2 regions of the Mycobacterium sp. JS623 genome follow, and region 1 is predicted to be linked to the other one. Evidence: predicted binding sites of a transcription regulator. Region 1 holds the regulator's gene; the other holds the start of a gene.
What was found. Region 1 encodes LexA, which represses DNA repair genes until DNA is damaged. Its sites were predicted from a motif close to CGAACANNTGTTCG; they were not measured.
Positions count from the first base shown of each region.

Region 2: cofD (2-phospho-L-lactate transferase) is a predicted target of LexA. The motif match lies at 1,337-1,350, and genes of this name have one in related genera.

Region 1 is NC_019966.1:2,526,744-2,534,628, reverse strand. Features, by position in the region: gene MYCSM_RS12380 (trypsin-like serine peptidase) at 1-149, opposite strand, end outside; gene MYCSM_RS12375 (proteasome assembly chaperone family protein) at 371-1,342, shown strand; gene MYCSM_RS12370 (alpha/beta fold hydrolase) at 1,402-2,424, shown strand; gene MYCSM_RS12365 (PhzF family phenazine biosynthesis protein) at 2,451-3,137, shown strand; gene nrdR (transcriptional regulator NrdR) at 3,151-3,615, opposite strand; gene MYCSM_RS12355 (LysM peptidoglycan-binding domain-containing protein) at 3,776-4,240, opposite strand; gene lexA (transcriptional repressor LexA) at 4,450-5,157, shown strand; gene MYCSM_RS12345 (LGFP repeat-containing protein) at 5,154-7,076, opposite strand; gene MYCSM_RS12340 (acyl-CoA dehydrogenase family protein) at 7,185-7,885, opposite strand, start outside.
Region 2 is NC_019966.1:1,368,675-1,376,559, reverse strand. Features, by position in the region: gene MYCSM_RS06620 (DUF3499 domain-containing protein) at 1-297, opposite strand, end outside; gene MYCSM_RS06615 (metallopeptidase family protein) at 428-850, shown strand; gene MYCSM_RS06610 (WhiB family transcriptional regulator) at 860-1,129, opposite strand; gene cofD (2-phospho-L-lactate transferase) at 1,555-2,538, shown strand; gene MYCSM_RS06600 (coenzyme F420-0:L-glutamate ligase) at 2,535-3,905, shown strand; gene MYCSM_RS06595 (NUDIX hydrolase) at 3,902-4,453, shown strand; gene MYCSM_RS06590 (sugar phosphate nucleotidyltransferase) at 4,468-5,547, opposite strand; gene MYCSM_RS06585 (glycosyltransferase family 2 protein) at 5,547-6,422, opposite strand; gene rfbD (dTDP-4-dehydrorhamnose reductase) at 6,468-7,340, opposite strand; gene MYCSM_RS06575 (LCP family protein) at 7,408-7,885, shown strand, end outside.

The DNA of each region.
Region 1 (7,885 bases):
GGCGCTTTCGCAGTGGACGGCTGCTCGTTGGCCGCGACGCTGGGGGCCTGCTCCGGTGGCTGGTTCTTCGCACACGCCTGTGCCCAGAACGGCAACGCAGCCAGCAAGCCGCTCACCAGAACCGCCCGGCCGGTCGCGAAGAAGCGCATGAGCACCGATCTTGCCCCACCGCTGGGCGCTACGCCCCGACGATTGGCTGGGCGACCAGACTGGCAAACTTTCACCAGCAGCGGTTCACCGGCATCCGATGCGGGCATCCCAGGCGGAATGCGAAATCGGCGGCGTCTTGTTCGTACAAATGCAAGGGCCGCAACCGCATCAACGACGAAATGCGCCACACTTAGACAGATGGGTGCCAGGAGGCGAGGCAATGGCTGAGAACGCCGATAGACCAGAACAGCACTACCAGCCCGAGCACACCGGGATGTATGAGCTGGAGTTTCCCGCGCCGCAGTTGTCGTCGCCTGATGGCAGCGGGCCGGTGATGATCCACGCCCTCGAGGGGTTCTCGGACGCCGGCCACGCGATTCGGCTGGCCGCGCAGCACCTGAAGAACACCCTTGACACCGAGCTGGTCGCATCGTTCGCGATCGACGAACTGCTGGACTACCGGTCACGCCGGCCATTGATGACGTTCAAGACCGACCACTTCACCGCCTATGAGGAACCCGAACTCAAGCTGTACGCCCTGCACGACAGCCTCGGCACGCCGTTTCTGCTGCTCGCGGGCATGGAACCGGACCTGCGATGGGAGCGGTTCATCACGGCTGTCCGGCTGCTGGCCGAACGGCTCGGCGTGCGCCGGGTGATCGGCCTTGGCACCATTCCGATGGCGGTGCCGCACACCCGCCCGATCACCATGACCGCGCACTCCAACGACAAGGAGCTGATCGCCGAGCACACGCCATGGGTCGGCGAGGTGCAGGTGCCGGGCAGCGTGTCCAACCTGCTGGAGTTCCGGATGGCGCAGCACGGCCACGAGGTGGTGGGCTTCACCGTTCATGTGCCGCACTACCTGGCGCAGACGGACTACCCATCGGCGGCCGAAGCGCTGCTGTCCGAGGTCGCCAGGAGCGGTTCGCTGCAATTCCCTCTCGCCGAACTGACGCAAGCCGCCGCCGAGGTGCACGACAAGATAAACGAGCAGGTCGAGGCCAGTAGCGAGGTCGCTCAAGTGGTGGAGGCACTGGAGCGCCAGTACGATGCGTTCGTCGCCGCTCAGGAGAATCGGTCGCTGCTGGCGCGCGATGAAGATCTACCCAGCGGAGACGAACTCGGCGCGGAATTCGAGCGGTTCCTCGCACAACAGGCCGACGACAAGCCCAAGGACGACGACAACTAGCCGCTGCCCGGCCCGACAACGAAGTTGGCTGAATTGATCGCGACAACAAGGTTGGCGCAATGAGCGAGCGAAAGCCCAATCTGCGTACCGTGCGGGAACTGACACCCTCGCTGCAGTACCGCACCATCCACGGGTACCGGCGCGCGTTTCGGGTGGCCGGCTCCGGTCCTGCCATCCTGCTGATCCACGGGATCGGCGACAACTCCACCACGTGGAGCACCGTGCAGAGCAAGCTGGCGCAACGCTTCACGGTCATCGCTCCCGATCTGCTGGGCCACGGCCAGTCCGACAAGCCGCGTGCCGACTATTCAGTTGCCGCCTACGCCAACGGGATGCGCGACCTTCTTTCGGTCCTCGACATCGACAACGTCACGGTCGTCGGCCATTCGCTCGGCGGCGGCGTGGCGATGCAATTCGCTTATCAGTTCCCGCAATTGGTCGACCGGCTGATCTTGGTGAGCGCCGGTGGCGTGACCAAGGACGTCAACTTCGCGCTGCGGTTCGCCTCGTTGCCGATGGGCAGCGAAGCCCTCGCGCTGCTGCGACTGCCGCTTGTGCTGCCCGCGCTGCAAGTGGCGGGCCGTGTTGCGGGAGCCATGTTGGGTTCCACCGGCCTTGGCAGGGATCTGCCCGACGTGCTGCGCATCCTTGCCGACCTGCCCGAGCCGACCGCCTCCTCGGCGTTTGCCCGCACCCTGCGCGCCGTCGTCGACTGGCGGGGCCAGGTGGTCACCATGCTCGACCGATGTTATTTGACGCAATCCGTTCCGGTGCAACTGATTTGGGGTAACCGCGACTCGGTGATCCCAGTGGGCCACGCCCGGATGGCGCACGCGGCGATGCCGGGCTCACAGTTGGAAATCTTCGAAGGCTCCGGGCATTTCCCATTCCACGACGACCCCGACCGTTTCGTCGAGGTGGTCGAGAAGTTCATCGATTCGAACGACCCCGCGGTGTACGACCAGGAATACCTCCGCGGCCTGCTGCGGTCGGGTATCGGCGAGGGCACCATTGTAGGATCCGTCGACACCCGCGTCGCAGTGCTCGACGCGATGGGCGCCGACGAGCGCAGCGCCACCTGATTTGGCGACCACGTAGCATCGGCCACATGGCCATCGACGTGACAGTGTTGCGCGTTTTCACCGACCAGGACGGCAACTTCGGCAACCCCCTCGGTGTGGTTGACGCCAGCCAGGCAGCGCCCGGGCAGCGCCAACGGATAGCTGCCCAATTGAGTTACAGCGAAACGGTATTCATCGATGTGCCGAGGTCCGGCGCCAACACCGCGTACGCGCGCATCTTTACGCCTGCCACCGAATTGCCGTTTGCGGGGCATCCGACGGTCGGAGCGTCGTGGTGGCTTCGCGACCGCGGCGTCCCGGTCCACACCCTGCAGGTGCCCGCGGGCATCGTGCAGGTCACCTACGAGGACGACGTCACCGCCATCAGCGCCCGCTCGGAGTGGGCGCCGGAGTTCGCCATCTATGACCTCGAGTCAGCCGATGAGCTCTTCGATGCCGACCCCGACGGTTACCCAGACGACATCCAGAATTACTTGTGGACATGGACCGACCGCGAGCGCGGTGCGATCCGATCGCGGATGTTCGCCGCGAATCTCGGAGTGCCCGAGGACGAGGCGACGGGAGCTGCGGCGGTGCGGATCACCGACTACCTCAGCCGCGACCTGACCATCGTGCAGGGCAAGGGCTCGGTGATCAACACCCAATGGAGCCCTGAGGGTTGGGTACGTATTGCCGGTCGCGTCGTGAACGACGGAACCAAGCAGATCGACTGAGCCGGCCCGCGACTCAACTCTGCGCGGGGACCTCACGAGCAGCGCGCAGCGCCTCGATCTCGCGCTCGAAATCCTCGGCCGACTGGAATGATCGATAAACCGAGGCGAACCGCAGATACGCGACCTCGTCGAGTTCGCGCAGTGGGCCAAGGATCGCCAGCCCGACCTCTTGGCTGGGCACCTCAGGCGAACCCGTCGCCCGCACCGTGTCTTCCACCTGCTGGGCGAGCATGTTCAACGCGTCGTCGTCGACCTGTCGGCCCTGGCAGGCGCGTCGCACGCCGCGGACGACCTTCTCGCGGCTGAACGGTTCGGTGACCCCGCTGCGTTTGACCACCGCCAACACGGCGGTCTCGACAGTGGTGAAGCGTTTACCGCACTCCGGACACGATCTGCGTCGCCGGATCGCCTGGCCTTCGTCGGTTTCGCGGGAATCCACCACCCGGGAATCGGGGTGACGGCAGAACGGACAGTGCATCTCCGCTCCTTCGCCGCGACGACAAACAACTACCTCGAACGTCTTCGAGCGTACCTGCGTGCCGCCGCCGGAGCCTAGTGTCGGTGCGATTCGGGCACCCAGCGCCGAAGCGGCTACCGAAGGCGCTGTGCGGCAATATCTTTCACCGCTCACGGTGGATTCAGGTGCCGATGGGAGCGATGAGTGTCTGACCGGCTTGCAGCGCAACCGAATCGAGCTGGTTGAGTTCCTGGATGCGCTCGACGACCTGGCCGACAGGCGAGTCGGGGGCCACCCGGTGCGCCACCTGCTGCAGCGTCTCCCCCGTCTGGACCTGCACAACGGCCAGCCGAGCGGGCACCGGCGCATCGCCTCCGGTCACCCCACCGAGCTGGGCGACCAGGCCCAGCCAGACCGTGATACCCGCCGCGATGAGGGCGAGCATCACCGTGGTTGCCGGGGTGATGGGGCGCCGGCGGTGCGAGGCCCGCGACATCAGCACGCCGGTACCGCGGTACCGCATCGGCGCCGCGTCGGGCCGGCTCGCCCGCGGCCGCCGCCTGGCCTCTGCCGGCCGTGAACCGGGCCTGACCACCGGCCTGAGCACCGAATCCGCCTGGATCTGTCGCGTGTCGAGGATCGTCATCTGCTTGCCTTCCCGTTCCGGCTTTTCGCTCTGGTGTTCGAATGCTATCGCTCACTTGTTCGATTTATAGAACATGTGATCGAACTGTTGCCAAACGATAGGACAGCCCACCGACAAATTTCTGCCACCTGATCCGGCAGGCGGCTCCGATGCGACACGCCTCGAACACATGTTTGATTATTGGGTCAGCGCGGACTACATTCGGCGCCATGAAGGACGACGACACGGACAGTTCTGGCAGCACGGAAAGCACAGGCGGACGCCGAGGTCTCGAGAGCGCCCTAACCGAGCGTCAACGCACCATCCTCGATGTCATCCGCGCCTCTGTGACCAGTCGCGGCTACCCGCCGAGCATCAGGGAGATCGGCGATGCGGTCGGGCTGACGTCGACTTCGTCGGTGGCCCATCAGCTACGCACCCTGGAGCGCAAGGGCTACCTGCGGCGCGATCCCAACCGCCCGCGCGCAGTCGATGTCCGCGGTGCCGACGACGGCCTCACGTCGATCGTCGCCACCGACGTTGCGGGCTCCGACGCGCTACCGGAGCCCACGTTCGTTCCCGTGCTCGGCCGTATCGCCGCGGGCGGGCCGATCCTGGCCGAAGAAGCGGTCGAGGATGTCTTCCCGTTGCCCCGCGAACTGGTCGGTGAGGGTTCGCTGTTCCTGCTCAAGGTCGTCGGCGACTCGATGGTCGATGCGGCCATCTGCGACGGCGACTGGGTCGTCGTACGTCAGCAGAACGTGGCCGACAACGGGGACATCGTCGCGGCGATGATCGACGGCGAAGCGACGGTCAAGACGTTCAAGCGCACCCGCGGTCAGGTGTGGCTCATGCCGCACAACCCGGCGTTCGATCCCATCCCCGGCAACGACGCCGCTGTGCTCGGCAAAGTCGTCACCGTGATCCGCAAGATCTAATTGGCTCGCAGGAATCCGTTCGTCCGAGCGAGTTCCTCACTGGCGAACCAGATTTCGGCGCGTGCGTCGTCGTAGAGGGTGGTGCCTGGCGCCCAGTACAGCCCAGACTTGGTGTCCGCCTTGATCGGGTAGCCCGCGGGCGCCTCATTGGGATCGTCGAGCGGCAGATGCAGTGCCGTGCCGTTGGGCGCGGGTTCGCCGATCTCGATCCGCGCGTGGCGCCCTGTGTCGGTCAACGGATCGCGTTCGATGCCGGTCGGCAGCAGCGTCGGCGTCGTGTCGACCTTGTCGGGATCTTCGTCATTGTCTTGGTGCGCAACAGCTTCCGGTGTGGCTACCCGTTCGCGCGCGGTGTCATCGTCGTCATCCTCGTCGGCGCCTTCGGGAGGTTCGGGCGGCGCGCCCCATACGTTCCTCGGCGATTGGTGATGCTGCTCGTCACCGGACATCGTCGGTGGCGAGCCCAGCCCCTGGTGCGCATAACGACCGCTGAACTGCTCGGCCGATTGATCGCCGGGATACGACGACCCGAATTCGTCATCGCCGTCATCGAAGATGTCGCCCTCATCGTGGCCTCGGCGGTTGCGTATTGCCGCCACCGCTACCAGCCCGGCCAACACCACCACCGGAATGATGGCAAGCAGCCACCACCAGCTCCACGCAAACCACTTCTTGCCGTTGGTATCTGAGGCCTGCGGGCTGGCGGGTGCCTTGGGCACGTCCTGCCCAGGCACTTGCAAGCCGGCGAGCTGCGAGGCCAGATTCGCAGGCTCGGTGCTGAAGGAGTTCTTGGACCGGTCCCACGAAACCACGCCGCCACTGAACCGTTGCGTGATCACGTCGCCGTTCTCGGTCTGGTCGGCCATCGGTGCGCCAAGCGAACCCGCCGCGCCGCCCAGCTTGTCCCACGCGGCGTTCATGGCGCCGCGCACGATGACGGCCCCGTAATCGGGGGTCCAGAAGATGACCGGGTGGTCCTTGCCGGAGAAGGTGGTGATCCGGCTGTTGGGCAGGCCGCCGTCGCCCTCACTGGACGCCGGTAGGCCCAGGTCGCCCTGCGGCCCGCCGACGCTTTCGTACTTCGCCAGTACCTGTCCCGTGACGACGTTGGCTCCCGTCGCGGGGCTGAAGAAGATCTTGCCGCCGGCGAAATTCTGGCCGAGGCCGTCTGTGCCGATCTTGTACGGCTCGCCTTGCGCAGCGCCCAGCGGGCCCAGGGGTCCGCCGGCGGCGCGCCGGGCCGTATTGATCGCCGATGTCGGGTCCTCCGAATATTGCAGCCCGGTCAGCTCGCCGGCGAGCTCGGGCGGAACCGTCGTGAAGTCCTTGGACTTCCTGTCGTAGGACACCTCACCGCCGGTGAACTTCTGCGTGATGAGGTTGCCGTGATACGTCTCGTCGTCGCTGGGCACACCGAGCGCGCCCGCTGATCCGCCCAACTTGTCCCACGCGGCGTTGATTGGACCGCGAACGACCCGCGCGCCGGTGTCGGGCGTCCAAAAGATGACGGGGTTGTCGGGGGCGCTGAACGTGGTGTTTCGGCTGTCGGGAGCCTTGCCTGCGCCTTCGTCGATGGTCGGGAAGCCAAGGTCGCCGTCCGCCGGGCCGCCGAGCGACATGTACTTGTCGAGAATCGCGCCCATCATGGCGTGAGCACCGGTGGCCGGCGTGAAGAAGATCTTGCCGCCGGGAAAGTTCTGACCGAAGCCGTCGCCGGCCGGATAGACGCCGCCATCCTTGGGTCCGAGCGGGCCCGTATCGCCCCCTGCGGCTTGCCAGGCCGCGGTGATCGCCGCGTCGGCGTCGTCCTGGGGCGTAGCCAGGGCCGCGGGCGCGAGCCACAGCAACGCCGCAGCGCTCAACAGGCCGATGGTCGTCCGCGCGATCAGGCCCCTGCCCACCATGCCCCGTTTCGTCATCCGACAGGTCACGTTAATCCTCGCCTCCGTGACCATGTCAGACGACGATAACCAAGCGCGCGTGGCGAAACAGCGCAACCCGGCGCCCGGCGTGCCGCTCAGCGGTGGCTAGACACCCATGCTGCGGCCGATGATCTCCTTCATGATCTCGGTCGTCCCGCCGTAGATGGTCTGCACACGGGAGTCGAGATAGGCCCTGGCCACTGGATATTCGCGCATGTAGCCGTAGCCGCCGTGCAGTTGCAGACAACGGTCGATCAGATAGACCTGCTTTTCGGTGGAGTACCACTTGGCCATTGCGGCCTGCTCGGCGGTCAGCTTCTCCTCGAGGTGCAACTTGATGAACTCGTCAACCATCATGCGCACCACCGTGGCTTCGGTCGCTAGCTCGGCCAACACGAACCGGCTGTTCTGCTGGCTGCCGATCGGACGGCCAAAAGCCTTGCGCTCCTTGGTGTATTGCAGCGTGTCCTCGAGCACTGCCTCCATCGCCGTGGCCGCCATCACCGCGATACCGATCCGCTCCTGGGGCAGGTTCTGCATCAGGTAGATGAAACCCTGACCCTCCTCGCCGAGCAGGTTTTCGGCGGGCACCTTCACGTCGGTGAACGAAAGCTCCGCGGTGTCCTGCGCGTCCAGACCGATCTTGTCGAGTTTGCGGCCGCGTTCGAACCCCGCCATGTCGCGCTCGACGACGAGTAGCGAGAAACCCATCGCGCCCTTGTCCGGGTCGGTGCACGCGACAACGATCACGAGGTCGGCGTTGATGCCGTTGGTGATGAATGTCTTCGCGCCATTGAGGATGTAGT
Region 2 (7,885 bases), 1.2 Mb from region 1:
TGCCGCCACGCCGTTGATCGGCGGAGGGCCGTCGCGCCCTTCACGGACCGCATCGGCCAGCGCCACCAGATCGTCCTCGTCAGGGTGCGTCGGCAGCGGCCCCGCGTGGCGAACCAGCTCCCAGCCGCGCGGCGCGGTGATGCGGCTGGCGTGTGCCACGCACAGGTCCCACGAATGCGGCTCGGACACCGTGGCCAACGGCCCGACGACGGCCGTCGAATCGGAGTAGACGAAGGTCAGCGTCGCGACCGCGTAGTGGGGACACCCGGGCCGGCAGCAGCGACGGGGAACATTCACGAACGAGAGGTTATCGTGCGAAAACGTTGTCAGCCCCCGGACACGCGCAGCCGTCGGGCCCCCGATCTCCAACCGTTACTCTTCGGATGTGGCCGACCGGAATCTACGTGGAGCACGCCGCGGCCGGGAGATGCGTGGCCCGCTGCTTCCGCCGAGCGTGCCGGGCTGGCGCAGCAGGGCCGAGCGGTTCGACATGGCGGTGCTCGAGGCGTACGAACCGATCGAACGGCGATGGCAGGACCGGGTGACGGGACTGGACGTCGCGGTCGACGAGATACCGCGGATTGCCCCGAAGGACCCCGAGTCAGTGCAGTGGCCGCCCGAGGTGGTGGCCGACGGTCCGATCGCACTGGCCCGGTTGATACCGGCGGGGGTGGATGTCCGTGGCAACGCGACGCGCGCGCGAATTGTGTTGTTCCGCAAGCCGATTGAGCGACGGGCTAAGGACACCATCGAACTCGCCGAGCTGCTTCATGAACTCTTGGTGGCTCAGGTGGCGACGTATTTGGGCGTCGAACCTTCCGTCATCGACCCGACTATCGACGACGAATAATCTGTCCGCTTAGATGATCCCGCGCTTGAGGCGGCGACGCTCCCGCTCGGACAGGCCGCCCCAGATGCCGAAGCGCTCGTCGTGAGCTAGCGCGTACTCCAGGCACCGGTCGCGGACCTCGCAACCCAGGCAGATTCGCTTGGCTTCGCGGGTCGAGCCGCCCTTCTCAGGGAAAAATGCCTCGGGGTCGGTTTGAGCGCACAATGCGCGCTCTTGCCATTGATCATCTTCGGTAGTTGCCGGAGCAACTTCATATCTCTCGGGTGAATCGGGCACCAAACTCAATTGAGGACGCGCCGGTACCCCAATCGGTGTCGGTCCGGTAATGGTGTGACGGGTGTCGCCTACTGAGCCGAGAATCCGGTTGTCGAATCGATCGTCGTGACTGGAATCGACCTGCTCATACGCCATGCTCCGCCTCCTCACCTGGTCTCGTAGATCCCCAAAATTTGAGCCCCACTATTTCAATGTGCGGCCACTCTAATTCGAACAAGTGATCGAATCTCGGTCTGCGCCACCGGAACCGGCCGTCCAACCAGGAAATGACACTGGTGTGATTACACACGTGTTAGCTGTCGCGGTCAAGCGCTGGAACAGAAATTCATACCATTCCGTGACACCAATTCGGCGCGTCGTCACATCGGCGTGTCTGTCACACCACCGCGGCGCACGGGCTTTGGGCGCCAACGCCTAGTGTCGGTCACGTGAAGGTCACGGTTCTGGTCGGTGGCGTGGGCGGCGCTCGGTTCCTGTTGGGCGTGCAACGGCTGTTGGGTCTCGGCCGCTTCAGCGACGGGCAGTCAGACAGCGAACTGACCGCGATCGTCAACATCGGCGACGACGCCTGGATGTATGGCGTGCGGATCTGCCCGGACCTCGATACCTGCATGTACACCCTCGGCGGCGGCATCGACCCCGAGCGCGGGTGGGGACGCAGCGACGAAACCTGGCACGCCAAGGAGGAACTCGCGGCCTACGGCGTACAGCCGGACTGGTTCGGCCTGGGCGACCGCGACCTGGCCACCCATTTGGTCCGCAGCCAGATGTTGCGCGCCGGCTATCCGCTCTCGCAAGTGACCGAGGCACTCTGCAGCCGATGGCAGCCAGGCGCGCGGTTGTTGCCCGCGAGTGACGACCGCAGCGAAACGCACGTCGTCATCACCGATCCCGGCGATGGCGAGAAGCGGGCCATCCACTTCGAGGAGTGGTGGGTGCGTTACCGCGCGCAAGTGCCGACGCACAGCTTCGCGTTCGTCGGCGCCGACAAGGCCACCGCGGGGCCCGGCGTCACGGAAGCCATCGAGACCGCAGATGTGGTGCTGCTGGCGCCCTCCAATCCCGTGGTGAGCATCGGCGCGATCCTGGCCGTCCCGGGAATCCGTGGCGCACTGCGCTCGACCACGGCCCGCGTGATCGGCTACTCCCCCATCATCGGCGGAAAGCCGGTGCGCGGCATGGCCGACGAATGCCTCTCGGTGATCGGGGTGGCCAGCACGTCCGAAGCCGTCGGCGGCTACTACGGACCCCGCTCCGGCGTCGGCATCCTCGACGGCTGGTTGATACACGAAGGCGACCTCGCCGACATCGAGGGAGTCGAGGTGAGGTCCGCGCCGCTGCTGATGACCGATCCGCAGGCGACGGCCGACATGGTGCGCGCCGGACTCGTTCTCGCCGGGGTCAAGCCATGACCGATCACGGTTCTGCTCGGCCCAATGTCGGCGACCATGGCACCTCCGGTGCGATCGAGCTGCTCCCGGTGCCCGGACTTCCGGAGTTTCGCCCCGGCGACGATTTGGCGGCCGCCCTTGCGCAAGCCGCCCCGTGGCTGCGCGACAACGACGTAGTGGTCATCACCAGCAAGGTGGTGTCCAAGTGCGAGGGCCGCGTCGTCGACGCCCCGATCGATCCGGAAGAGCGGGATGCACTGCGGCGCAAGCTGATCGACGCCGAGGCCGTGCGCGTGCTCGCACGCAAGGGCCGCACGCTGATCACCGAGAACGCACTTGGGCTGGTGCAGGCCGCCGCCGGGGTGGATGGCTCGAACGTTGACTCCGGCGAGTTGGCGCTGCTGCCAACCGATCCCGACGGCAGCGCAGCGGCGCTGCGGACCACGCTGCGTGATCGCCTCGGCGTCACCGTCGGTGTCGTCATCACCGACACCATGGGCAGGGCCTGGCGCAACGGCCAGACCGACTTCGCGATCGGGGCCGCAGGCCTGACCGTGCTGCACGGCTATGCGGGATCGCAGGACCGGCACGGCAATGATCTGATCGTCACCGAGATCGCTGTCGCCGACGAGATCGCCGCGGCTGCCGATCTGGTCAAGGGCAAGCTGACCGACATCCCCGTGGCGGTGGTGCGCGGACTCACGTTGTCCGACAACGGTTCCAATGCGCGCACGCTGCTGCGGCCCGGCGAAGACGACCTGTTCTGGCTCGGAACCGAGGAAGCGCTCGCCCTTGGCCGCAGTCAGGCGCAGCTGCTGCGCCGATCGGTCCGGCGTTTCAGCGCGGAGCCCGTTGCCCCCGACCTCATCGAAGCAGCCGCCGCCGAGGCCCTCACTGCGCCCGCGCCGCACCACACCCGACCGGTGCGCTTCGTGTGGATGCAGGACCCGCAACGGCGACTGCGACTTCTGGATCGGATGAAGGATCAGTGGCGCGCCGACCTGACGTCAGACGGCCGACCGCCGGACTCTGTCGAGCGTCGCGTCGGCCGGGGTCAAATCCTTTACGACGCACCCGAACTCGTCATCCCATTTATGGTGCCCGACGGTGCGCACACCTATCCCAACGAGAGTAGGACCGCCGCCGAGCACACCATGTTCACGGTCGCGGTCGGCGCGGCCGTGCAGGCGCTGCTGGTGGCGCTGGCAGTACGCGGTGTTGGCAGCTGCTGGATCGGCTCTACGATCTTCGCCGCCGACCTGGTACGCGACGAACTCGAACTACCGGCCGACTGGGAACCGTTGGGCGCCATCGCAATCGGCTACCCGGAAGACCCGTCGGGCCCCCGCGGTCCGGTGGACACCGACGGGCTCCTGGTGCGCAAGTGAGCCTGCACGAATCGGCCGTCGCCGCGCTGACTCATTGGCAGGCGCCCGATCCCGCACAGGACACACTGCGGCACGCGATGCTGGCGTTCCTTGCCGCGCGACCCGACGGCTGCCTGCGCGAGTGTGTGCCTGGCCATGTCACGGGCTCCGCACTTGTCCTCGACCACACCGGAAACCACGCGCTGCTGACGCTGCATCCGCGGTTCGGCCGGTGGCTGCAACTCGGCGGCCACTGTGAGGAGACCGACACCGACATCGTCGCGGCGGCGCTGCGCGAAGCCACCGAGGAATCCGGCATTGACGGCCTCACCATCGAGCCCGAGCCGGCCGCGCTGCACGTTCATCCCGTCACCTGCTCGCTGGGAGTGCCGACGCGTCACCTCGACATGCAGTTCATCGTGCATGCCCCCGCAGACGCCGAAATCGCAATCAGCGACGAGTCGGTGGACCTGCGCTGGTGGCCGCTCGACGAGTTACCAGAGGATTGCGACTTCGGCCTTACCCAGCTGGCGACTTCGGCGCGGAAAAGGTCGCCGAGTGGCCGTTAGCGCGCCGAAATCGCTCAGACGTCGGTGGAGTAGCGGATGCCGCCATCCGGGATGGTGACCCCGGGCCACACCCGCGCCCCGCGCAGCAATTCACAGCGCGCACCGACGTCCGCACCGTCGCCGATTACGCCGTCGCGAATCAACGCACGCGGGCCGATGCGGGCGCCGAAGCCAACTATCGAGCGCTCTATCACTGCGCCCGCGCCAACCCGCACCCCGTCGAAGATCACCGCTCCATCCAAGCGGGCACCCGCGCCGATCTCGGCGCCGCGGCCGACAACCGTGCCGCCGATCAGCAGCGCGCCAGGCGCGACGGCGGCGCCGTCATGCACGAGTTTCTCGCCACGCAGGCCGCCGAGCGCGGGCGATGGCGCGATGCCCCGCACCAGGTCGGCTGAACCTCGCACGAAGTCTTCTGGCGTGCCCATATCGCGCCAGTAGCTCGAGTCGACGTAGCCACACACCCGAAGCCCGTCGGACAGCAGACTGGGGAACACCTCGCGCTCCACCGACAGGGCCCTGCCCTTCGGAATCTGCTCGATCACCTCGCGCTTGAACACATAACAGCCTGCGTTGATCTGGTCGGTCGGCGGATCCTGCGTCTTTTCCAGGAACGCCGTCACTACTCCGTTGGAATCGGTCGGAACGCAGCCGAACGCGCGAGGGTCACCGACGCGCACCAGGTGCAGCGTGACGTCGGCGCCGCTGTCCCCATGCGACTCCAGCAACGCCCGCAAATCCGCGCCCGACAGCACGTCGCCGTTGAACACGAGCGCGGTGTCGTGCAGAAGCTTCCCCGCCACGTTGGCGATGCCGCCGCCCGTCCCGAGCGGCTCGTCTTCGACGACATACTCGATCTGCAGGCCGAGTTTGGATCCGTCACCGAATTCCGATTCGAACACGGCCGCCTTGTACGACGTGCCCAACACGACGTGTTCGATGCCCGCGTCGGCGATTCTGGACAGCAGGTGAGTCAAGAACGGCAGGCCCGCGGTCGGAAGCATCGGTTTGGGCGCCGACAGCGTCAACGGCCGCAGTCGGGTGCCGAGCCCACCGACCAGTACGATCGCGTCCACCTCCGCCGGATTGACCACTACCGCAGTCCTTTCCTCTGCTTGCGCCGGGAATCGCGGACCACCAGGCCCGCACGCGCACCGAGCGCGGCTCTTATCGTCCACCGCAATGGCGCCTGCCACCGCTTCGGATGCCGATCCGCCAGGAAAGTGTAAGTGCTCTTGTGGTGGGCCGCCAAGTTGCGGGCCGGGTCGCGACCCGTGGCGTGGCCCTTGTCGTGCAAAATCTCCGCCGCTGGCACATAAACGTTCTGCCAGCCCGCCTTGCCGAGGCGATCACCCAGGTCCACGTCCTCCATATACATGAAATAGCGCTCGTCGAACCCCGACACCTCATCGAACGCGGAGCGCCGCAGCAACAGACACGATCCGGACAGCCAGCCTACGAGGCGTTCGCTGGGCGCGGTTCGTTCCTGGCGGTACTCAGCCGTCCACGGGTTGGCTTTCCAGAACGGTCCGACGACGGCGTGCATGCCGCCCCGGACCAGGCTGGGCTGGTGGCGCGCCGACGGGTAGATCGAGCCGTCGGGGTCACGGATCAGCGGTCCCAACGCCCCCGCACGTGGCCAGCGTTCGGCGGCCTCCAGCAGCAAGTCGATGCTGCGCGGACCCCACTGCACGTCGGGGTTGGCGACCACCACAAACTCCGACGAGGGCGTGATCTCGGCGACCGCGCGGTTGACGGCGGTGCCGTAACCCAAGTTGCCGCCGGTGTGCAGCAGACGGGCATTCGAGTAGCGCTGCGCCGCTTCTTCCGGCGCGCCGTCCGTTGACCCGTTGTCGGCCATGATCACCGTGACGGGACGCTCGGTGGCGTGCGACAGCGTCGCAAGGAACCGATCGAGGTGCGGGCCGGGTGAATACGTCACCGTGACCACTGTCAGACCGTCGCTCACGCGACTGAAACCGATTCGTCACTCACCAGACCGGCAATCCCTGACTCACGGCGTAGAGGGTAGCGGGCCGGCCGAGGACAGAGCCGCCGCCAACGCATCGCGCCATGGTCGAAGAGGTTTGAGTCCGGCCTGGGTGGATCGGCGCGCGGACAGCGCCGAATAAGCGGGCCGGGGCGCGGGGCGGGGATGGCGGTCGCTGTCGACGGGCTGCACGCGACTCGGATCGGCGCCGACTGCCTCGAAAATCGCTTGCGCCTGTTCGAAGCGGCTGGTCGCGCCCTCGTTAGCGGCATGCAGCACGGGCTCGCGGATCGAGGCGGTGTCGGCCAGCTGCAGCAGCGCCTCGACGAGGTCGCCGACGTATGTCGGCGAACCCACCTGATCGGCCACTACTTCCACCTGACCGTCACCGGCGGCCAGCCGTCGCATCACCGCGGCGAAATCACCACCATCGGCACCCTCATAGACCCAAGCCGTGCGAACGATGTGCGCGTCGGGCATGGCGGCAAGGACCATCAGCTCGCCGGCGAGCTTGGTATGTCCGTACACGCTCAGCGGGCCGGTCTCGTCGTCGATCTCATACGGCCGGCGCTGCGTGCCGGAAAACACATAGTCGGTGGAGATATGGATGAACTGCGCGCCCGCCCTTGCGCAGGCCTGCGCGATGTTCTCCGGCCCGACGGCGTTGATCGCATGCGCCCGTTCCTGGTCCTGCTCGGCCGCGTCGACCTTGGTGTAGGCCGCGCAGTTGATCACGACGTCGCCGGCATCGACGAACCGCTCCGCGGCGGCAGCGACGGTGATGTCCCACTCCGCAGAGGTGAGGGCCAGCACATCGCGTCCCTGCCGTCGAGCCTGCATTGCCAGCCGCCGACCCACCATGCCGGCCGCGCCGGAGATAACGATTCGGTCAGACATGTACTTGAGTCTGGCACGCCGAGCTGCGCTACCCGGTCTGCGCCCGTCTCGCCAGTAGCCTGGTCAGATGCCCGCTCGCCTGTCGCGTGTCATCGCTGTGACGGTGGCCCTGGCCATTGTGGTCGGCACGGGTGTCGCGTGGGGCAAGATCCGGTCATTCGAATCGGGCATCAACCACTTTTCCTCGGTCGCGTTGGGCGAGGGCGGCGCGGACGGCGCGATCGACATCCTGCTGGTCGGCTTGGACAGCCGCACCGACGCGCACGGTAATCCTCTTTCGGCAGAGGAATTGGCAACGCTGCGGGCCGGCGACAACGAGTCCACCAACACCGACACGATCATCCTGGTGCGCATCCCGAACAACGGGAAGTCGGCGACCGCGATCTCGATCCCCCGCGACTCCTACGTGCAGACGCCGGGCGGAAACAAGATGAAGATCAACGGCGTGTACGGCTCGGCCTATTTCGAGAAGAAGACCGAACTCGTCGAACAAAACGGCGTTGACCCGGCGAAGGCCGAACCAGAGGCGATCGAGGCCGGCCGCG